Regions from separate parts of the Murimonas intestini genome, predicted to be linked through region 2. Evidence: a T-box and tRNA genes for the amino acid it is inferred to sense, from the RefSeq annotation. Region 2 holds a T-box; the other holds one or more tRNA genes.
What was found. The T-box of region 2 lies ahead of pheS (phenylalanine--tRNA ligase subunit alpha). A T-box ahead of a tRNA ligase gene usually reads a tRNA of that ligase, here a tRNA-Phe.

Region 1 (9,771 bases), on a different contig from region 2:
TGTCTTGATCTCTTTGATCCCGCTGGTCACAGCGCTGAAATCCACAAACCCCGCGTGTGTGTGTCCGGCAATGATTCTGGCCAGGGTGGTCTTTCCCACGCCGGGAGGGCCCCAGAATATCATGGAGGAGATCTTATCCTGTTCAATCAGCTGCCGCAGCAGCATGCCGGGACCCAGAAGATGCTCCTGCCCAACAAAGTCAGAAAGAGTCTGAGGCCTCAGGCGGCTGGCCAGAGGATTGGATAATTCCCTGTTATCAAAAAGTGAGAGCTGTTCCATAAGCGGTACCTCGAAATTCATAAACTGTAAAGATTGCTGAAACGTATGTTCTTTTATTATACAGCATAAGATTAAAAAAGTGAAGTGGATGGAATAAAAATTTAACTGATATATGGGCTGGAAATATGGATTGAAATAATTTTCAGTTGTAGTGAACCAGAAAAGATAAAAAGTTTAGTCAGAGCCAGTAAAATATAGTATAATGAAAAATAATCATTCAGCTGGCCTATGCAGTAAATGCCACAGACTGTGAGAACGCAGTGCAGCTGTAAAATAACAGTACAGAGGGAGGCAGGTTTTATATATGCAGGATTGGGTCACAAAATCAAAAGCTATGGATGACTGCACGCTCTGCCCGCGCCGGTGCCATGCAGACAGGAATGCAGGCAGAAAAGGCGCCTGCCATGAAGACAGCGCCGTACAGCTGGCCAGAGCCGGGCTGCACATGTGGGAGGAGCCATGTATATCAGGCATACAGGGATCCGGCACAGTATTTTTCTCAGGGTGTTCCATGGGATGCGTTTTCTGCCAGAACCGTCCTATAGCTTCGGGGCAGATAGGCAGGGAAGTGACTATAGAGAGGCTGGCGGAGATCTTTATTGAACTGCAGGAAAAAAATGCCGCCAATATCAACCTGGTGACTGCCGGACATTATGTGCCCCAGGTGATCGAGGCTCTTAAACTGGCCAGGGAAAATGGCCTTGCAGTACCGGTTGTCTATAATTCCAGCGGCTATGAACGGGCTGAAACTGTCCGTATGCTGGAGGGCTGGGTGGATATTTATCTGCCTGACTTTAAATATATGGACGATGACCTGGCCTGGAAATATTCGGGAGTGAAGGAGTACAGCTTCTGCGCAAAGGAGGCCCTGGCAGAGATGGTACGCCAGACGGGTACGCCGGTCTTTGACGGAGAAGGAATGATGAAAAAAGGAGTTATAGTGCGCCATATGATCCTTCCCGGACATACAAGGGACTCAAAGGAAGTGCTCAGATATCTTCATGAGACATACGGCGACACCATCTATATCAGCATCATGAACCAGTACACTCCCATGGAATGGGCGAAGGAATATCCTGAACTGTCCAGGAGGCTGACAGCCAGGGAATATGAGAAGGTAATAGATTTCTGCCTGGAGATCGGGATAGAAAACGGGTTTACACAGGAAGGGGAGGCTGCGAAAGAGAGCTTCATACCGGACTTTAATTATGAAGGAGTCTGATCTGTCTTCAAGAACGCGGGATGTTTTTGAACTGATACAGCCTTTGCATTTTTGTGAAATATAAAAAAGGAGGAAACAAATATGTCAGAACTACATGTGTCAAGGATCCACAATGAACCAAAGATTAAAAACGCCCTGATCCAGGCCGTAAGGGGGCAGCTGGAGCAGAGGGCTGCCTGGCTTTACCTGCTCTGCGATGAGGCGGGAAAAAGAGGGCTTTCCTGGGAGGAGTTCGGCAGTGCCGCGATCCGCAGATGCGGGCAGGGGCAGGGGGCCGATCTCGTTAAAAAGGGCGGTACGGACAGCTTTAAAGGGCTGAGAAAGCAGCTGTTCACAAAACCGGCCCAGTGGGTTTTTGAGATGAAAATAAGAAAGAGCACAGATGATGTGCTGGCTATTGATTTTCATTACTGTCCGCTGGTAAAGGCATGGCAGAAGGCAGGCTGTACAGACGAGCAGATTGCCGTCCTCTGCGACATTGCCATGTGCGGTGACCACGGGATCGGAGAGGCATACGGCGGGAAGCTGAAGCTTTTGAAATCCATCGCCAAAGGTGATGAGATATGCAGGCTCTATTACCATAAATAAGGACAGGAAGCGGATATGTATTGCATATTTGCATGAAGAAAGCCGGATTTTCAGAGAGGATAAGTGTATATCTCTGAAAATCCGGCCTTTTTAAAGCCATGTTTTTACAGCGCTACCTGAACACGGACATTCTTTTTGCGCTGCCCGATCCCCTGTTTAACGAATTCACTGTCGCTGGGATACGGATATGTCAGATCTCCATATTTCTGGTGGCCTTCATTTCCCTTGCCAAGGACTAATACAACTGTGTTCTCGTCAGCTTCAGCGATAGCCCTGCGTATGGCCTCGCCCCTGTCATCCACAAACTCATAGGGACAGCCCACGATATCCATGTACTTGCCGATCTCATCAGCGATGGCCCTGGCATTTTCCGTGCCCGGATCATCCGCCACGAGATAGACCTGTTTGGAAAAAAGTCCGGCTATCAGTCCCAGGTCCCGTCTCCTGTTGTAGGCTTTTCCGCCCGGGCAGCCAAATACGGAAACTATCTTGTAGCCCGGGTATTCAATAAGTACAGAGTCAAAGAGTCTCTCAAAGCTCAGACGGTTGTGCGCATAATCCACAATGGCCGTGATGCGTTCCTCTTCGCATGTATACTGCTCCATGCGTCCGTCCACTTTAACATTTGCCAGTCCTGCCACCATATATTTAACAGGGATCTTGTAAACGTAGGCAGTGGCTATGGCGGCCAGAGCATTCTCTATATTGAAAAGCCCGTGCATGGCCAGCCGGAAGGTCTTATTAAAGCGGTCACATTTTACATGGAAGGATATTTGGCCGTTGTGTGTCTGGATATTGTAGCCATATATGTCAGGATTCCCTGTCGTGCCGAAGGTGACAGTCTCATGGGCCAGTCTGGCGGCTTTGACTATCCTGTCTGCATTGGCGCTGTCTGTATTGACGCATGCTGTTTTTGTCTGCTTGAAGATGGAAAGCTTGGAGCTGAAGTAGTCTTCAAAATCTTCATGTTCACATGGGCTGATATGGTCTTCCGAGATGTTCAGGAACACACCCACATCGTATGTGAGATTGTCCACCCTGTGGTATTTAAGAGCCTGGCTGGAAACCTCCATTGCCACGTAGCGGAGGCCTGAATCTGCAGCATTTCTGAAATGACGCTGCAGCTCAAGGGATTCCGGTGTGGTCATGAGGGAGGGAGTTTTTTCCACGCCGTCATATGTAGTGACAGATGAGAATAAGCCAATCCCTTTCTCACCGCAGTCATCCAGATATTCGTTAAAAATAGCCTGTATGTAATGGGCTGTTGTTGTCTTGCCCTTTGTTCCTGTTATGCCGATCAGGCTCAGTTCTTTAGAAGGTTCCCCATAAAAAAAGTTTCCAAGAATGGGCATGGCCTTGCGTATGTCTTTGACCAGGATGTAAGGAACTTGTCCTTCCAGCTCATAGTCATTTTCACTCACGTAGCATACAGCTCCACGCATAACTGCGTCCTGAAGATATTCTTTCTTAAAATTCTGTCCCTTGCAGATGAAGATTCCGCCCTCTACGGGACGTTTTGAATCATAAGTCATATTTTTTACTGCAAGTTCTTCTCTTCCATAAAGCTCATAATCCTTCACAAGTCCTGCATTTTTTAATAAAACAAAATATTGCCGTAATGTGTGATTCATGATGTACTCTCCCCCTCCAAATCCGAACCGGCGGATATTGGAAAAAATAAATGTAATTAATAGTAACGGCCATTTCAGCGGCCCTATGCTATATGTACAGTGTAAATATATCTGCAGTCTGTTGCATAAATTAAAAATGAATAATTCTTAAGAAAAACTGTATATTTTCTTAAGAGGCGGCCAAATCCCGGCAGTATCCTCCAAAAGAGGAAATCCCGCCCATTTTCCGGCCTGACAGCATGTGGATTGCTGCCGGGCCATGAATGTAAGAGAATAAAAATGTTTTGGAATCTGGTACTAACATGATTAATTATAAATTATTATAACACAAAAGTCCGCAAAATAATGTAAGCAAATTGTAAGCAGGGGAGAGCGGGCGTGTATAAAAAAAAGTACAATTAAGGTCTTGCGTTTCAATGAAAATTATGATAGTATTTCGAACAGGCCCAGATAGCTCAGTTGGTAGAGCAGAGGACTGAAAATCCTCGTGTCACTGGTTCGATTCCGGTTCTGGGCACTGTTTCAAACAAATAAATATATACATGCGGGTGTAGTTCAATGGTAGAACACCAGCCTTCCAAGCTGGATACGTGGGTTCGATTCCCATCACCCGCTTTTTTTGTACCCTCCAATAAATATAATGTGTACTTGTAAATAGCCCTCTGGTAAGCTAAAATAGTCCTATACACGCAGAAAACGTACAGTTTTTATGCGGAAAGGAGAAGCGTATGGCAAAATACAAATGTAGTGTATGCGGATTCATATTTGATGAGGAAAAAGAGGGGAAATCATTTGAGACACTGACAAACTGTCCGGTCTGCGGACATCCGTCAAGTATGTTTGAGAGAATCAGGGAGACTGGGGAAGACAGCGGAAAAGGTGTACAGGGCGCAGAGCCGGGACATGATGGCGTGAACCCGGAAACAGTTGAGACAGTGAAGGCGGAGACATTGCAGGATACAGGGAGAGATGCCCTGGCATATGATCCCGCATATGTGAGGCATGATCCGTCCTGCCGCTATATGGAAGATATCCATGAGATGGCTCTGACCGGAAAAACTATTATAGCTGCCATGGGCACAAAGATGCCTATGCCGGGCTGGGACGATATACTGATATTGGGTGCGCAGCTGAATCCGCCTCCGTTAGATGAGCATGCCCAGGTTAATATCCGGACCGTAATAGGAAAGAATGCTTTAAAGCCTATGGTTCTTGAAGCTCCGGTATACATATCACATATGTCCTTTGGCGCCTTGTCCAAGGAAGTGAAGGTAGCGCTGGCCAGGGGCACGGCTATGGCCGGGACAGCCATGTGCAGCGGTGAGGGCGGGATTCTGCCGGAGGAGATGGAGGCTGCAGATAAGTATATTTTTGAATATGTGCCGAATCTCTACAGTGTGACACCGGAGAACCTGCAGAAGGCTGATGCTGTTGAAATCAAGATCGGGCAGGGAACGAAGCCCGGGATGGGAGGCCATCTGCCCGGGGATAAGGTAACTCCGGAGATAGCCAGGATCAGGAATAAGCCTCTCGGGCAGGATGTGATCAGCCCGTCTAAATTCCATGATATTAATACGAAAGAAGATCTGCGTGACCTGGTAGAACAGCTCAGATACGCATCAGAGGGAAGGCCTATCGGGATTAAGATAGCGGCGGGAAAAATTGAGAAGGATTTGGAATACTGCATATTTGCAAAGCCAGATTTTATAACAATAGACGGCAGGGGAGGAGCTACGGGAGCTAGTCCGAAGCTGCTTCGAGACGCCACAAGCGTGCCGGCAGTCTATGCCCTGTCCAGAGCCAGAAAGTATCTGGATGAGCACGGGGCAGATATCGACCTGGTGATAACAGGAGGGCTGCGTGTATCCTCTGATATTGCGAAAGCCATAGCTATGGGAGCTGATGCGGTTGCAGTGGCGACAGCAGGACTGATGGCGGCGGCCTGCCAGCAGTACAGGATCTGCGGAAGCGGAAAATGTCCTGTGGGCATAGCAACACAGGATGAGACTTTAAGGGCCAGGCTGAAAGGTGATGCGGCGGCTCAGAGAGTGGCAAACTTCCTGAACTGTACAAAACGTGAGCTGGAGACATTTGCCAGGATCACAGGACACAGGGATATCCATGATCTGAGTGTGGAGGATCTGTGTACCATCAGCCGGGAGATATCTGAGTTTACAGACATATCCCACGCCTGAGAATAAAGTATTGTATAACGGAATCAAATAAACGAAGAGGAATGTGGAACACAGGAGGGAATTTATGGCAGTTGCATCTTTAGTTCTTGGAATCTTGTCGATCGTATTTGCATTTGTGCCTTACATGAGCCTGGTGGGCGGTATATGCGGTATAGTAGGTATTATCCTGGCAGTAATTGGAAAAAAGGAACCGCAGAAAGCCGGGCTTGCCACAGGCGGCCTGGTGTGTTCCATTGTCGGGACGATTCTCTGCCTGATATTCTATGTGGCATGTGTGGGATGCATAGGCTGCGCGGTGGGGATGGCTCAGTATTAGAATAACCCATGTCAGCTTATTTTGCGGGCAGCGGGCGGGCTAAGGTCAAGCTTGTTCTTGATTTTGGCTGAATTATAAAATGCTGGTTTCCGGTTCGGTGTCTTATGCCGGGAAATCAGCATTTTGTATATATCGGAGTATGTGCTGCCGGTCACATGATAAAGGGAGGATATATGACAGGATATTTTATATTTTTGGGAAGGACATTGCCGTGCTATGGCGTCATGATAGCGCTGGGTGTTCTTGTATCCGGGGCCGCAGGCGCTGTGCTGGTCAGGAGACACCGGCTCGTTTTTGACAATTTCCTTCTGCTGTATGCTTACTGCTTTCTTTTTGGCATGGCAGGGGCCAAGCTTTTATATCTGTGTCTGAATATAAAATATATTGACTGGGAAAGGCTGTTAGAGTTAGAATATCTAAATCAGCTTATGCAGGGCGGTTTTGTGTTCTACGGAGGCCTGGCAGGAGGTGTTCTGGGGCTTTTGCTGGGAGCAAAGCTGCATAAGATAAGGATAAAAGAGTATCTGCTGACTGTGGTTCCGGTGATACCCATGGTTCACGGATTTGGGAGGATCGGATGTTATCTGGCCGGATGCTGTTATGGCGTACCATATGACGGACCCTTTGCCGTGACCTACCGCAATATACCCTACAGCCTGTGTGATGTGCCGCTGTTTCCCGTACAGCTGGCGGAAGCTGTGTGCAATCTCATTCTGGCGGCAGTTTTATTTGTATTTGTATGGAAAAAAGGGAAGACTATATATACAGTTTTTCTTTATCTGGGAGTATATGGAACAGTGCGCTTTATACTGGAATTTTTCCGCTTTGATGATGCGCAGAGGGGGATATTCTGGGGGCTTTCCACATCTCAGTGGATCAGCCTGGGGATTCTGGCGGGAGTGACAGCAGTACTTTTGATTATGAGGAGGAGAAATGTTAAAACTGGTAAGATATCTGAAAAATTATAAGAAGGAAAGTATAATAGGCCCCCTTTTTAAGCTGCTGGAGGCCTGTTTTGAGCTTCTTGTGCCGCTGGTGGTGGCCAGGATCATCGATGTGGGCATCAGGAACCAGGATATACCATATATCCTGAAAATGTGTGCCATCATGGTAGCCTTCGGGCTGCTGGGACTGTGCTGCTCACTTACGGCACAGTATTTTGCCGCGAAGGCGGCGGCAGGATTCGGCACAGAGCTGAGAAGGGACATGTTCGCTCATATTAATGGGCTGTCTTACACAGAGCTGGACAAGATAGGCACATCTACCCTGGTGACCAGGATGACAAGTGATATCAACCAGGCCCAGGCAGGCGTGAACCTGGTGCTGAGGCTGTTTCTGCGCTCCCCCTTCATTGTGGTGGGTGCAGTGATCATGGCATTTACCATTGATGTAAAGCTGGCTCTGATCTTTTTAGTGCTTGTTCCGGTGCTTTCTGTAGTCATCTATGGAATCATGCTCCTGTCCATACCTATCTACAGAAAGGTACAGGGAAGGCTTGACAAGGTCATGCTTATGACAAGGGAAAACCTGTCCGGTGTGAGGGTCGTGAGGGCCTTTTCCAGGCAGGAGGATGAGATGAGGGACTTTGAGCAGGAGAGCGGCGGCCTTATGAAGATACAAATGCTGGTAGGGCGTATCTCGGCGCTTTTAAATCCCCTTACTTATATTATTATCAACGGGGCTGTCATCCTGGTACTGTGGGCAGGAGGCAGGACTGTGGATATGGGAGGCATCACTCAGGGAGAGCTGGCCGCTCTCATTAACTATATGTCACAGATACTGCTGGCTCTGATAGCACTGGCAAACCTGATCATCACATTTACAAAGGCTTCAGCATCGGCAGTCCGCATTAATGCAGTATTCGCCCAGAAAGCGGATATGAAGGAAGGCAGCGGAGCCGTTACTGGTACCGGCACAGCCGGGAAACAGGTGCCCAAAGTAGCATTTGACCACGTGTCATTTGCATATAAAGGTAATAAAGAATCCCTGACAGATATTAATTTTAAAGCGATGCCGGGTGAGACTATCGGTATCATAGGAGGCACGGGTTCAGGCAAGTCTACAGTAATAAACCTGATCCCCAGATTTTATGATGCCGCTAAAGGGGCGGTATGTGTAGACGGAACTGACGTGAAGGATTATACCTACAGACAGCTGCGCAAAAAAGTAGGCATCGTGCCCCAAAATGCTGTCTTATTTTCCGGGACCATCCGTGAGAATATAAAATGGGGCAAGCCGGAGGCGACGGATCAGGAGATAGAAGAGGCTCTGATCATCGCACAGGCAAAGGACTTTGTGGACAGTAAACAGGAGGGACTGGATACTAAGGTCTCACAGGGCGGAAAGAATTTTTCCGGAGGACAGAAACAGCGCCTTACCATTGCCCGGGCGCTTGTGGGGAAGCCGGAGATCCTCATCCTGGACGACAGTGCGTCGGCTTTGGATTTTGCAACTGATGCAAGGCTCCGCCAGGCCATAGCGGACAGAACAGAGGGAATGACAGTATTTATTGTTTCACAGAGGGCGGCCTCTATTAAGAATGCTGACCGCATCCTTGTACTGGATGACGGACGTCAGGCAGGACTTGGCACCCATGAAGAACTGCTTGAAAACTGTCAGGTATACAGGGAGATCTGCCTGTCACAGCTTTCGGAGGAGGAAGTGAAGAGATGAAAAAGAAAAAAGGTAATAGAGAGACATATCTCAGGATATTTGAACTTATAAAACCATACTGGTATCTGATTGCCCTGTCACTTGTATTCGCGCTGGTGAGCGTAGCGCTGACACTTTATGCACCGGTGCTGACCGGCCAGGGGATTGACCTTATCATAGGCAAAGGAAATGTGGACTTTGACGGTCTTGTTCCCATACTCATCAGGTTTGCAATAGTGGTGGGGATAACAGCGGCAGCCCAGTGGCTCATGAACCTGTGCAATAACAGAGTCACTTATCATGTGATCAAGGATATCCGTGTACAGGCCTTCAATCACCTGGAAGAGCTGCCCCTGAAATACATTGACGGCCATCAGCACGGTGATATCATCAGCAGGGTGGTCACAGACGTTGACCAGTTCTCAGACGGTCTGCTGCTTGGATTTTCACAGATATTCACAGGCGTGGTGACTATACTGGGAACGCTGATCTTCATGCTGACGATCAACCTCAGTATAACACTGGTAGTAGTCATCATCACTCCTGTGTCACTGTTTACGGCGGGATTTATTGCCAAAAGGACATTCTCCATGTTCCAGGAACAGTCAAAGACAAGGGGAGAGATAACCTCTCTGGTAAATGAGATGGTAGGCAACCAGAAGACAGTGAAGGCCTTTTCCCATGAGGAAGAGGCGCAGGAGCAGTTTGATGAAATCAATGAAAGGCTCAGGGACTGCAGCCTGAGGGCTACATTTTTCTCCTCGCTGACAAATCCCACCACACGCTTTGTAAACGGACTGGTATACACAGGTGTGGCCCTCTCAGGTGCACTCATAGCGCTGAGAGGCGGGATCACAGTGGGTCAGCTGACTTGTTTCCTGAGCTACG
Region 2 (9,771 bases):
ACCGCAGGCTTATAGCACATTACCAGGTTCGGCTCAAAGACGGCTGGCTGGCAGCATATGAGAGGATTCCTGAAGATAAAACGCCTGATGAGGGATGGGATGAATGGTTTGCCTATCTGGAAATATCAGGGGACAATCCCTGGTTTAATAACCAGTCATACGTAAACACCCTGGACAGAAAGGCTATTGAAAGATTTATCGAGGTGACACACGAGGCATATTACAGGGAGCTGGGTGATGAGTTTGGAAAATCAGTTCCGGCAATCTTTACAGATGAGCCGCAGTTCTGCCATAAAACAAGGCTTAATTATGCTGATGACAAGATGGAAGTGATTATTCCTTTTACAGATGATCTGGAGGTTACCTTCACGGAGGCTTACGGACACAGCCTTCTGGATTCTCTGCCGGAGCTCTTCTGGGAAAAAGGGCCGGATGAGATATCACAGATCCGCTACCAGTATCATGACCACATCTGTGAAAGATTTGCCGATGCTTTTGCCGATACCATAGGAGAATGGTGCAGGGACCATAATATTATGCTTACCGGCCATATGATGGAGGAGCCGACACTTAAATCACAGACAGCTGCGTTGGGTGAAGCGATGCGTTCCTACCGTTCCTTCCAGCTTCCGGGGATCGACATGCTCTGTGACAGAAGAGAACTGTCCACTGCAAAGCAGGCGCAGAGCGCCTCACATCAGTTTGGATACCCGGGTGTCTTAAGTGAATTATACGGAGTCACAAACTGGGATTTTGACTTCAGGGGCCATAAGCTGCAGGGGGACTGGCAGGCCGCCCTGGGCGTGACTGTGCGCGTTCATCATCTGACCTGGACTTCCATGGCAGGAGAGGCCAAGAGGGACTATCCGGCCTGTATCGGATACCAGTCTCCGTGGTACAGGGAATATAAATATATTGAGGATTATTTCTCAAGAGTGAATACACTGATGACAAGAGGTAAGGCTGATGTGAAGATCGGCGTGATACATCCTGTGGAGTCATACTGGCTGTACTGGGGCTCAGAGGAGAAGACAGGCGGCATACGGGAGGAGATGGATGAGAATTTTGAAAAGCTCATCAACTGGCTGCTGTACGGGTTCCTGGATTTTGACTTTATCAGTGAATCTCTCCTTCCTCAGCAGAATCATCCTGAAATGTCTGAAAGTGACATGTTCACAGTAGGTGAGATGAATTATCAGGCCGTTCTGGTGCCGAACTGCGTGACACTCAGGAAATCTACCCTGGACCGCTTAAAAGCATGGAAGTCAAAGGGAGGAAAGGTTATTTTCGCAGGTGAGACACCCAGGCTTCTGGATGCCTGTCCGTCAGCAGAGGTGGAGGAGTTTGTGAGGGAGTGCACCTGCATCCCATTTACAAGGAACAGCCTCCTTACTGCCCTGGAGCCGGAGAGGACCCTGGAAGTCAGAAACGGGGAAGGACTGATGGCTGAAAACCTCATATATCAGATGAGAGATGATGAGGATAAAAAGATATTATTCCTGGCCCATGTAAATAAAATGGAGAATCCTGACCTGCCAAAGAAGGAAACACTGACTGTCACTATTGACGGTACATACAGGGTAATGCATTATGAACCGCTGGACGGCAGCAGGGAAGAGCTTCTTCCTGAGTACAGGGAAGGGAAAACGATCCTGAAAAGGGAAATGTATGACCATGACAGCCTTCTTCTGTACCTGCTTCCAGCTGATGTGGCAGAGGCAGCTTCAGGGGAGCCGGACGAAAAGGCGGCAGGACTGGAGAAAACAGATGAGACAGCCTGGGACGACCTGGCTGTACCGCCTGAAGTGCCGGTGAGCCTCTCTGAACCAAATGTATTTGTGCTGGATCAGGCAGAATACGCTTTTGATGATGGTGAGTGGAATGAGAGGGAAGAGATACTGCGCATCGATAATGAATTCCGCCGCAGCCTGAAGTTCCCGCTCAGGATGGAGGCATTCGCACAGCCCTGGCTGGATCAGGAGGAGGAGAAAGCGGAGCATACACTTTCATTGCGGTTTGAGATATTCTCAGAAGAGGAGATAAGCCCGGTCGTGCTTGCCCTGGAAAATAAGACTGCAGAAGTAATATTAAATGGTGAGGAGATTCCTTTTGAGGAGGATGGGTGGTATGTTGACAGAGAGATCATCCGCCGCAGGCTGGGAACTGTCCGAAAAGGAAATAATGAGCTGATTGTCAGAATTCCATACCGCAGGAAAGAGAATATTGAAAACATGTTCCTTCTGGGCGATTTCGGGGTCAGAGTGAAAGGCTCCAGAGCTGTTCTGACGGCACCCGTAAGGACACTGGCATTTGGGGATATAACTGTACAGGGGCTGCCTTTCTATGGCGGAAACGTAGAGTACCAGATACCTGTACAGCTTCCGGCAGACGGGATGCTGAAGGTGGAAGCCAGCAGATTCCGTTCACCGCTTATGAAAGCTGCGCTGGATGACGGGGAGGGCCAGTCGATCGCCTTTGCGCCTTACTGTGCATGCTTGAAAGCCGGGGCTGGCAGCCATGTACTGAAGCTCACAGCATTCGGCAACAGGATCAATACTTTTGGAACCCTCCATAACTGCAATGATACAGAACCGTGGCCGGGACCGAATGCGTGGAGGACTGCTGGCCAGCAGTGGGCTTATGAATATCAGATAAAACCGACAGGTATACTGAAGGCTCCTGTTGTATCCTTTACATAAAATGCTGGTCAAAGCATTTCCAGAAATAATCTTGACAGATTTAGAAGATGTGGTAGAATAGGACATAACAAACATGTCATGAAAAGCTGTGAAGGTGTAAAGTAGCAAATCATTTTCTTGCAGAGAGAGGGAGTCACCGGCTGTAAGCTTCCTTAAGTTCAGATGGTTATGTGAATTTCCCACCGGAGCTTCATTTCCGAAATGCATAAGAGAAATATCCCTGTGGGGAGAGCAGTGCATGTGTAAGAAATGACGAGACCGCGCGTTAAGCGGACAAAGTGCCTGTCACAGACAGGAAGCAGGGTGGTACCACGGATATCAGCTTCGTCCCTATTTTTAGGGGCGGAGCTTTTTTTCATGCATGTCGGAATCAGAAGAATAAAAGGAGAATAAAAATGATGAAAGAAAAACTGCAGGCAATCAAAGATGAAGCCATGAAGCAGATCCAGGCTTCCGATGCACTAGATAAGCTCAATGATGTCCGCGTCGCTTTCCTTGGAAAAAAAGGCGAGCTGACTGCCGTATTAAAAGGTATGAAGGATGTGGCGGCTGAGGAAAGACCCATTGTGGGCCAGATGGTAAATGATACAAGGACTGCTATAGAAAATCTGCTGGAAGAGACAAAGCGGAAACTGGAAGCAAGGGCAAGAGAAGAGCAGTTAAAAAAGGAAGTCATCGATGTCACTCTCCCGGCAAAGAAGAATAATGTGGGACACCGCCATCCGAATACGATTGCTTTGGAAGAGGTTGAGCGCATCTTCATAGGAATGGGGTATGAAGTGGTAGAAGGCCCTGAGGTAGAGTATGACCTTTATAATTTCGAGAAGCTGAATATTCCAGCGAACCATCCAGCGAAAGATGAACAGGATACATTCTATGTGAATAAAGATATCGTTCTGCGTACACAGACCTCCCCTGTCCAGGCACGTGTGATGGAGCAGGGCAGGCTTCCTATCCGTATGATAGCTCCGGGCAGGGTATTCCGCTCTGATGAGGTGGATGCCACGCATTCCCCGTCCTTCCATCAGATTGAAGGGCTTGTGATTGACAAGAATATCACCTTTGCTGACTTAAAAGGCACCCTGGAAGAATTTGCAAAAGAACTTTTTGGGCCGGAGACAAAGACAAAATTCCGCCCACATCATTTCCCGTTCACAGAGCCGAGCGCAGAGGTGGATGTGTCCTGCTTTAAATGCGGAGGTAAGGGATGCAGGTTCTGTAAGGGCTCAGGCTGGATCGAGATACTGGGCTGCGGCATGGTGCATCCCCATGTGCTGGAAATGTGCGGGATAGACCCTAATGTATACAGCGGTTTTGCTTTCGGTGTAGGGTTAGAGCGTATCGCGCTGCTGAAATATGAGATAGACGACATGAGGCTGCTCTATGAAAACGATATCCGTTTCCTGAAACAGTTCTAGAATATGTCAGACTGGCATTCATAATGCCGGATAATTAAATACAGCAAATTAAGAAAGGAAAATAAATATGAATACTTCATTATCTTGGATTAAGGCATATGTACCGGAACTGGACGTGACTGCCCAGGAGTATACAGATGCAATGACCCTCTCAGGGACAAAGGTGGAGGGATATGAGGCTCTGGATGCTGACCTGGAGAATATCATCATAGGCCAGATCAAATCTATAGAAAGGCATCCTGACGCGGATAAGCTCATTGTCTGCCAGGTAGATACAGGAAACGGGACTGTTCAGATCGTGACAGGGGCGCCCAACGTAAAGGAAGGCGACAAGATCCCTGTAGTGCTTGACGGCGGGCGTGTGGCAGGAGGCCATGACGGCAAAAAGACTCCGGGCGGAGTGATGATAAAGAAAGGCAAACTGCGCGGCATAGAGTCCTGCGGTATGATGTGCTCTATTGAAGAACTGGGAAGCACACGTGACATGTATCCGGAAGCGCCTGAATACGGGATCTATATTTTTCCGGAAGACGCAGAAGTGGGAATGAGTGCAATTAAGGCATTGGGACTGGATGACGTGGTATTTGAATATGAGATCACATCCAACCGTGTAGACTGCTACAGTGTCATTGGCATTGCCAGAGAGGCGGCAGCCACATTTGGAAAAGAATTTGTGCCGCCTGTTGTAACTGAAACAGGAAATTCAGAGGATGCCAATGACTATATTAAAGTCACCATAAAGGATGAGGAGCTCTGTCCCCGTTACTGTGCCAGGATCGTAAAGAATATAAAGATAGCCCCCTCGCCTAGGTGGATGCAGAGACGCCTGGCAGCGAACGGGATCCGCCCCATCAATAATATTGTAGACATTACAAATTATGTGATGGAAGAATACGGACAGCCTATGCACGCCTATGACTACGATACTATTTCGGGCAGGGAGATCATTGTGCGCAGGGCCGAAAAAGATGAAAAGTTTGTGACTCTGGACGGACAGGAGAGGACACTTGATGATTCTGTGCTGATGATCTGTGACGGCGAAAAGGCTGTAGGTATTGCAGGGATCATGGGCGGTGAGAATTCCATGATTACAGACAGTGTCAAGACAATGATGTTCGAAGCTGCCAGCTTTGACGGTACGAACATCAGGCTTTCCAGTAAAAAGATAGGCCTTCGTACAGATGCTTCCGGCAAGTTCGAAAAGGGCCTCGACCCCAATAATGCAAAAGCGGCTATTGACAGGGCATGCCAGCTGATTGAAGAGCTGGGAGCCGGAGAAGTAGTCGGCGGGACAGTAGATGTCTACAAAAAAGTAAAAGAAGCTGTACGCATCCCATTTGAACCGGAAAAGATCAACGCACTGTTGGGAACTGATATTGCCTCAGAGACTATGCTGGACTATTTCAGGAAAATAGGCCTGGAATATGATGAAGAAACTAATGAAGTCATTGCGCCTACATTCCGCCATGACCTTTTCCGTATGGCTGATCTGGCTGAAGAAGTGGCACGTTTCTACGGATATGATAATATTCCCACCACTCTGCCCACAGGGGAGGCGACTACAGGAAAGCTGCCGTTTAAGCTGCGTATAGAAGAGGTGGCCAGGAACATTGCGGAATTCTGCGGATTTTCACAGGGGATGACATATTCCTTCGAGAGCCCCAAGGTATTTGACAAGCTTCTGCTTCCGGCAGATTCTGCCCTGAGGAACGCAGTGCAGATATCAAATCCTCTCGGCGAAGATTTCAGTATCATGAGGACAGTGTCATTAAACGGAATGCTGACCTCTCTGGCATTTAATTATAATCACAGAAACAAGAATGTCCGCCTTTATGAGCTTGGAAATATCTATCTGCCCAAGCAGGTGCCGGTGACAGAGCTGCCGGATGAGAGGATGCAGTTCACTCTTGGAATGTACGGTGAGGGAGATTTCTTTACAATGAAAGGCGTTGTGGAAGAATTCTTTGATAAGATCGGCATGGATAAAAAGAGAGAATATGATCCGGGCGCAGGAAAGCCGTTCCTTCATCCAGGACGTCAGGCCAATATCGTATATGAAGGTGAAGTGGTGGGTTACCTCGGTGAGGTCCATCCTCAGGTGGCAGATAATTATGAGATCGGTGAAAAGGCTTATGTGGCAGTGCTGGATATGCCGGTCATAACAGAAAAAGCCACGTTCGACAGAAAATTTGAAGGGATTGCCAGATTCCCGGCAGTGACCAGGGACATCAGCATGGTAGTTCCAAGAGAGATCCTTGCAGGACAGATCGAGGCTGTGATAGCCCAGAGGGGCGGCAAGATCCTGGAGAGCTATTCCCTGTTCGATATCTATGAAGGCTCACAGATCAAAGCAGGTTACAAATCAATGGCTTATTCAATCGTATTCAGGGCTAAGGACAAGACACTGGAAGAGGCGGAGATCACAGCGGCCATGAAGAAGATCCTGAATGGGCTGGAGTCCATGGGGATTGAGCTGCGCCAGTAAAGCATACAGGTGAAAAGAGATGCAGATATATATTGTCCGTCATGGAGAGACGCTCTGGAATGTCCAGAAGCGGCTCCAGGGACGGACGGATATTGAATTGAACGATAATGGCCGGTTTCTTGCAAAAAAGACGGCGGAAGCATTAAAAAGTGTTCCATTTACGGTTTGCTTTTCCAGCCCGTTAAAAAGAGCAAAGGAGACGGCGGGGATCCTGCTGGCGGACAGGCATGTGCCTGTCCGGGAGGATGAACGTCTGATTGAGATCAGTTTTGGAGAGATGGAAGGACTGGTCAATGACGGCAGCGGCCGTGGGATGCTGAAAAATTACCAGGATTTCTTTAAAGCTCCCGGAAGATATGTGCCTCCGCCCGGAGGTGAGGCCCTGTCCAGCTTATGCAGACGCACAGAGCAGTTTTTAACGGATATTACAGGCAGGGCAGAATTAGAGCAGGAAACAGTTCTGGTGGCAACACATGGGGCCGCTATGCGGGCCCTGCTGAACAGCCTGCGGGAATACAGCCCAAACGACTTTTGGGGCAAGGGAGTTCCTAAAAACTGTGCTGTGGCCGTACTGGAAAGCCATGGCGGGGAAGTACGGATCTGTAAGGAGGACGAGGCGGCAGCCAGCCTGTAGTATTCTTGTATATATGTCTTATATGGGGGTGGCTGTGTCTGGTGACAGGAACAGATTAATAGCAGGCGGATTCCAGGTGAAGCAGAAGAACAGTACAGCAGTAATGAGCAAAAGGCAGGTACAGATGAAATCAAGTCTGTGGCTGCCTGTTTTTTTTCTTGTAAAGAGCAGGTAAGTTATAAAATAAGTGATAAAAACCCCGAGCAGGAAATCAGCTATGTCCAGCCAGAGATAATGAGTGCCCAGTATGCCTGTATAGGTATAGTAGAAGATGACAATAAATGCCAGGCCGCAGCCGATACCCACAGTCCTGGAGAACAGGAAGCCCTCAGCTTTTCTGGCACACCAGAAGTATTCAGGAACTGTCAGAAGCAGCACTGGAAAAAAGAGCATTTTCAGGTGTTCCCAGGTGGATTCATTCACAGGGGCAAACAGCCCTGCAAGAGGATGACAGCCTGACCATTCATAAATGAAATGAAAGAGCGTTCCGGCTCCCATTGCGATTATCATAAATATGATTTCCCGGAAGAAATACTGTTTTTTATAAATTTTCATTTGAATACCTCCGGAAATAGTGTATGATATTATTTGCAGAAGTATGCGGAAAAGTAAATGAAAGATTAGGAGAGATGATAGATGAAGACATCTGATTTTTATTATGACCTGCCTCAGGAGCTTATTGCACAGGATCCTCTGGAAGACAGGGCCGGATCCAGGCTTCTGGTTCTTGATAAGATAACAGGGGAAATTGAGCATCATGTATTCAGAGATATTATAGATTTTCTGGATCCCGGCGACTGTCTGGTTGTAAATGACACAAAGGTTATCCCGGCCAGGCTGATAGGAAGCAAAGTGGGGACAGATGCAAAAATTGAAGTCCTTCTTCTGAAACGGAAAGAAAATAATATATGGGAAACGCTTGTAAAGCCAGGCAAGAAGGCAAAGCCCGGAACAGTGATATCTTTTGGAGACGGCCTGCTTACAGGGGAAGTACTGGAGGTCGTTGAGGAGGGCAACAGGCTGATACAGTTTTCTTTTGAGGGTATTTTTGAAGAGATATTAGACCAGCTGGGCCAGATGCCGCTTCCGCCCTACATAACTCACCAGCTGAAGGATAAAAACCGTTATCAGACTGTGTATGCAAAGCATGAAGGTTCTGCAGCGGCTCCCACAGCCGGGCTTCATTTCACACCTGAGCTTTTGGAAGCCATACAGAAAAAAGGAGTCAGGCTTGCGCATGTGACTCTCCATGTAGGGCTGGGAACATTCAGGCCGGTGAAGGTGGACGATGTGACAGAACATCATATGCATTCGGAATTCTATGTGGTGGAAGAAGATCAGGCCAAATTAATCAATGAGACTAAGGCGGCCGGAGGTAAAATAATCGCTGTTGGGACTACCAGCTGCCGCACACTGGAAGCAGCCACAGGTGAAGATGGCATCTTAAAGGCGGGGAGCGGCTGGACGGAGATCTTTATCTATCCGGGATATAAATTCAGGATGATCGACAGGCTGATAACAAACTTCCATCTGCCGGAATCTACTCTGCTGATGCTGGTATCTGCATTGGCGGGAAAAGATAAGATAATGAAAGCGTATGAAATCGCAGTGAAAGAGAAGTACAGATTCTTTTCTTTTGGGGACGCAATGTTTATTACAGGCAACCAAAAATAAACCGTACAGTTTACACAAAAAGCAGCCAGGAGGTTAATTCTCCTGGCTCTTGTTGTCTTTTGAATAAATTGGTATCTCAAACCGTTCTTGGACACGATGCTGCCGATTTTGCCATCCGCCTTTGTTCCGAATAATGTTGATTTTATTCCGAATTGAAAGTATACTAATTTATAGAACTTAGGAGCTTCCTGTATAATTCAAATATAGGGAATTCCAAGAAAGAAGGTGTAACTATGTGCAATACCATGACCGTGAAGGAAGCCGCAATGCTGTGGGGGATCACAGAACGTAGAGTAACAGTCCTATGCAAAGCGGGGCGGATAAAGGGGGCTCATAAGAATGGCCGCAGTTGGGTGATTCCTACAGATGCCGAAAAACCTGCAGACAGCCGGATTAAGACTGGCGTATATAGAAAAAGCAAAATGCCATCTAACCTGCCGCTACCGGTTGGAATTTCGGATTACCGGTTAGCTTCATCGGAATACTATTATGTTGATAAGACTATGATGATCAAGGATTTTTTGGACGAGCGGCCAATGGTCTCTTTGTTTACCCGTCCGCGTCGTTTTGGAAAGACTTTGAATATGGATATGTTTCGTACCTTTTTTGAAAAGACGGACGAAGATACTTCAGTTTATTTCACAGACAAAAAGATTTGGCAATGTGGAAAAAAATACCGCGACTATCAGGGGAAATATCCAGTGATTTTTATCACCTTTAAGGATGTAAAACGGGAAACCTGGGAGGAAACCTATGATCAAATCTACAAGATTCTGAGGCAGGAGTTTGAACGCCACAGTGAGCTATTAGAAAGCGAACAGTGCAGCAAATATGAGAAAACATATTTTAAAGCTATTATGG

Region 1: it encodes a tRNA-Phe, which carries the amino acid that the T-box ahead of pheS (phenylalanine--tRNA ligase subunit alpha) is inferred to sense. The anticodon was not compared.

What each region holds. Positions count from the first base shown of each region.
Region 1 covers NZ_JANKBI010000011.1:34,038-43,808, reverse strand. The annotation lists gene NSB28_RS15330 (replication-associated recombination protein A) at 1-279, opposite strand, end outside; gene NSB28_RS15325 (radical SAM protein) at 584-1,501, shown strand; gene NSB28_RS15320 (L-2-amino-thiazoline-4-carboxylic acid hydrolase) at 1,583-2,089, shown strand; gene NSB28_RS15315 (Mur ligase family protein) at 2,194-3,720, opposite strand; tRNA gene NSB28_RS15310 (tRNA-Phe) at 4,165-4,237, shown strand; tRNA gene NSB28_RS15305 (tRNA-Gly) at 4,265-4,335, shown strand; gene NSB28_RS15300 (glutamate synthase-related protein) at 4,449-5,915, shown strand; gene NSB28_RS15295 (hypothetical protein) at 5,980-6,231, shown strand; gene NSB28_RS15290 (prolipoprotein diacylglyceryl transferase) at 6,405-7,199, shown strand; gene NSB28_RS15285 (ABC transporter ATP-binding protein) at 7,165-8,904, shown strand; gene NSB28_RS15280 (ABC transporter ATP-binding protein) at 8,901-9,771, shown strand, end outside.
Region 2 covers NZ_JANKBI010000001.1:557,423-567,193, reverse strand. The annotation lists gene NSB28_RS02625 (glycosyl hydrolase) at 1-2,699, shown strand, start outside; T-box leader at 2,779-3,034, shown strand; gene pheS (phenylalanine--tRNA ligase subunit alpha) at 3,098-4,117, shown strand; gene pheT (phenylalanine--tRNA ligase subunit beta) at 4,185-6,602, shown strand; gene NSB28_RS02610 (histidine phosphatase family protein) at 6,622-7,236, shown strand; gene NSB28_RS02605 (DUF6512 family protein) at 7,255-7,791, opposite strand; gene queA (tRNA preQ1(34) S-adenosylmethionine ribosyltransferase-isomerase QueA) at 7,873-8,910, shown strand; gene NSB28_RS02595 (AAA family ATPase) at 9,144-9,771, shown strand, end outside.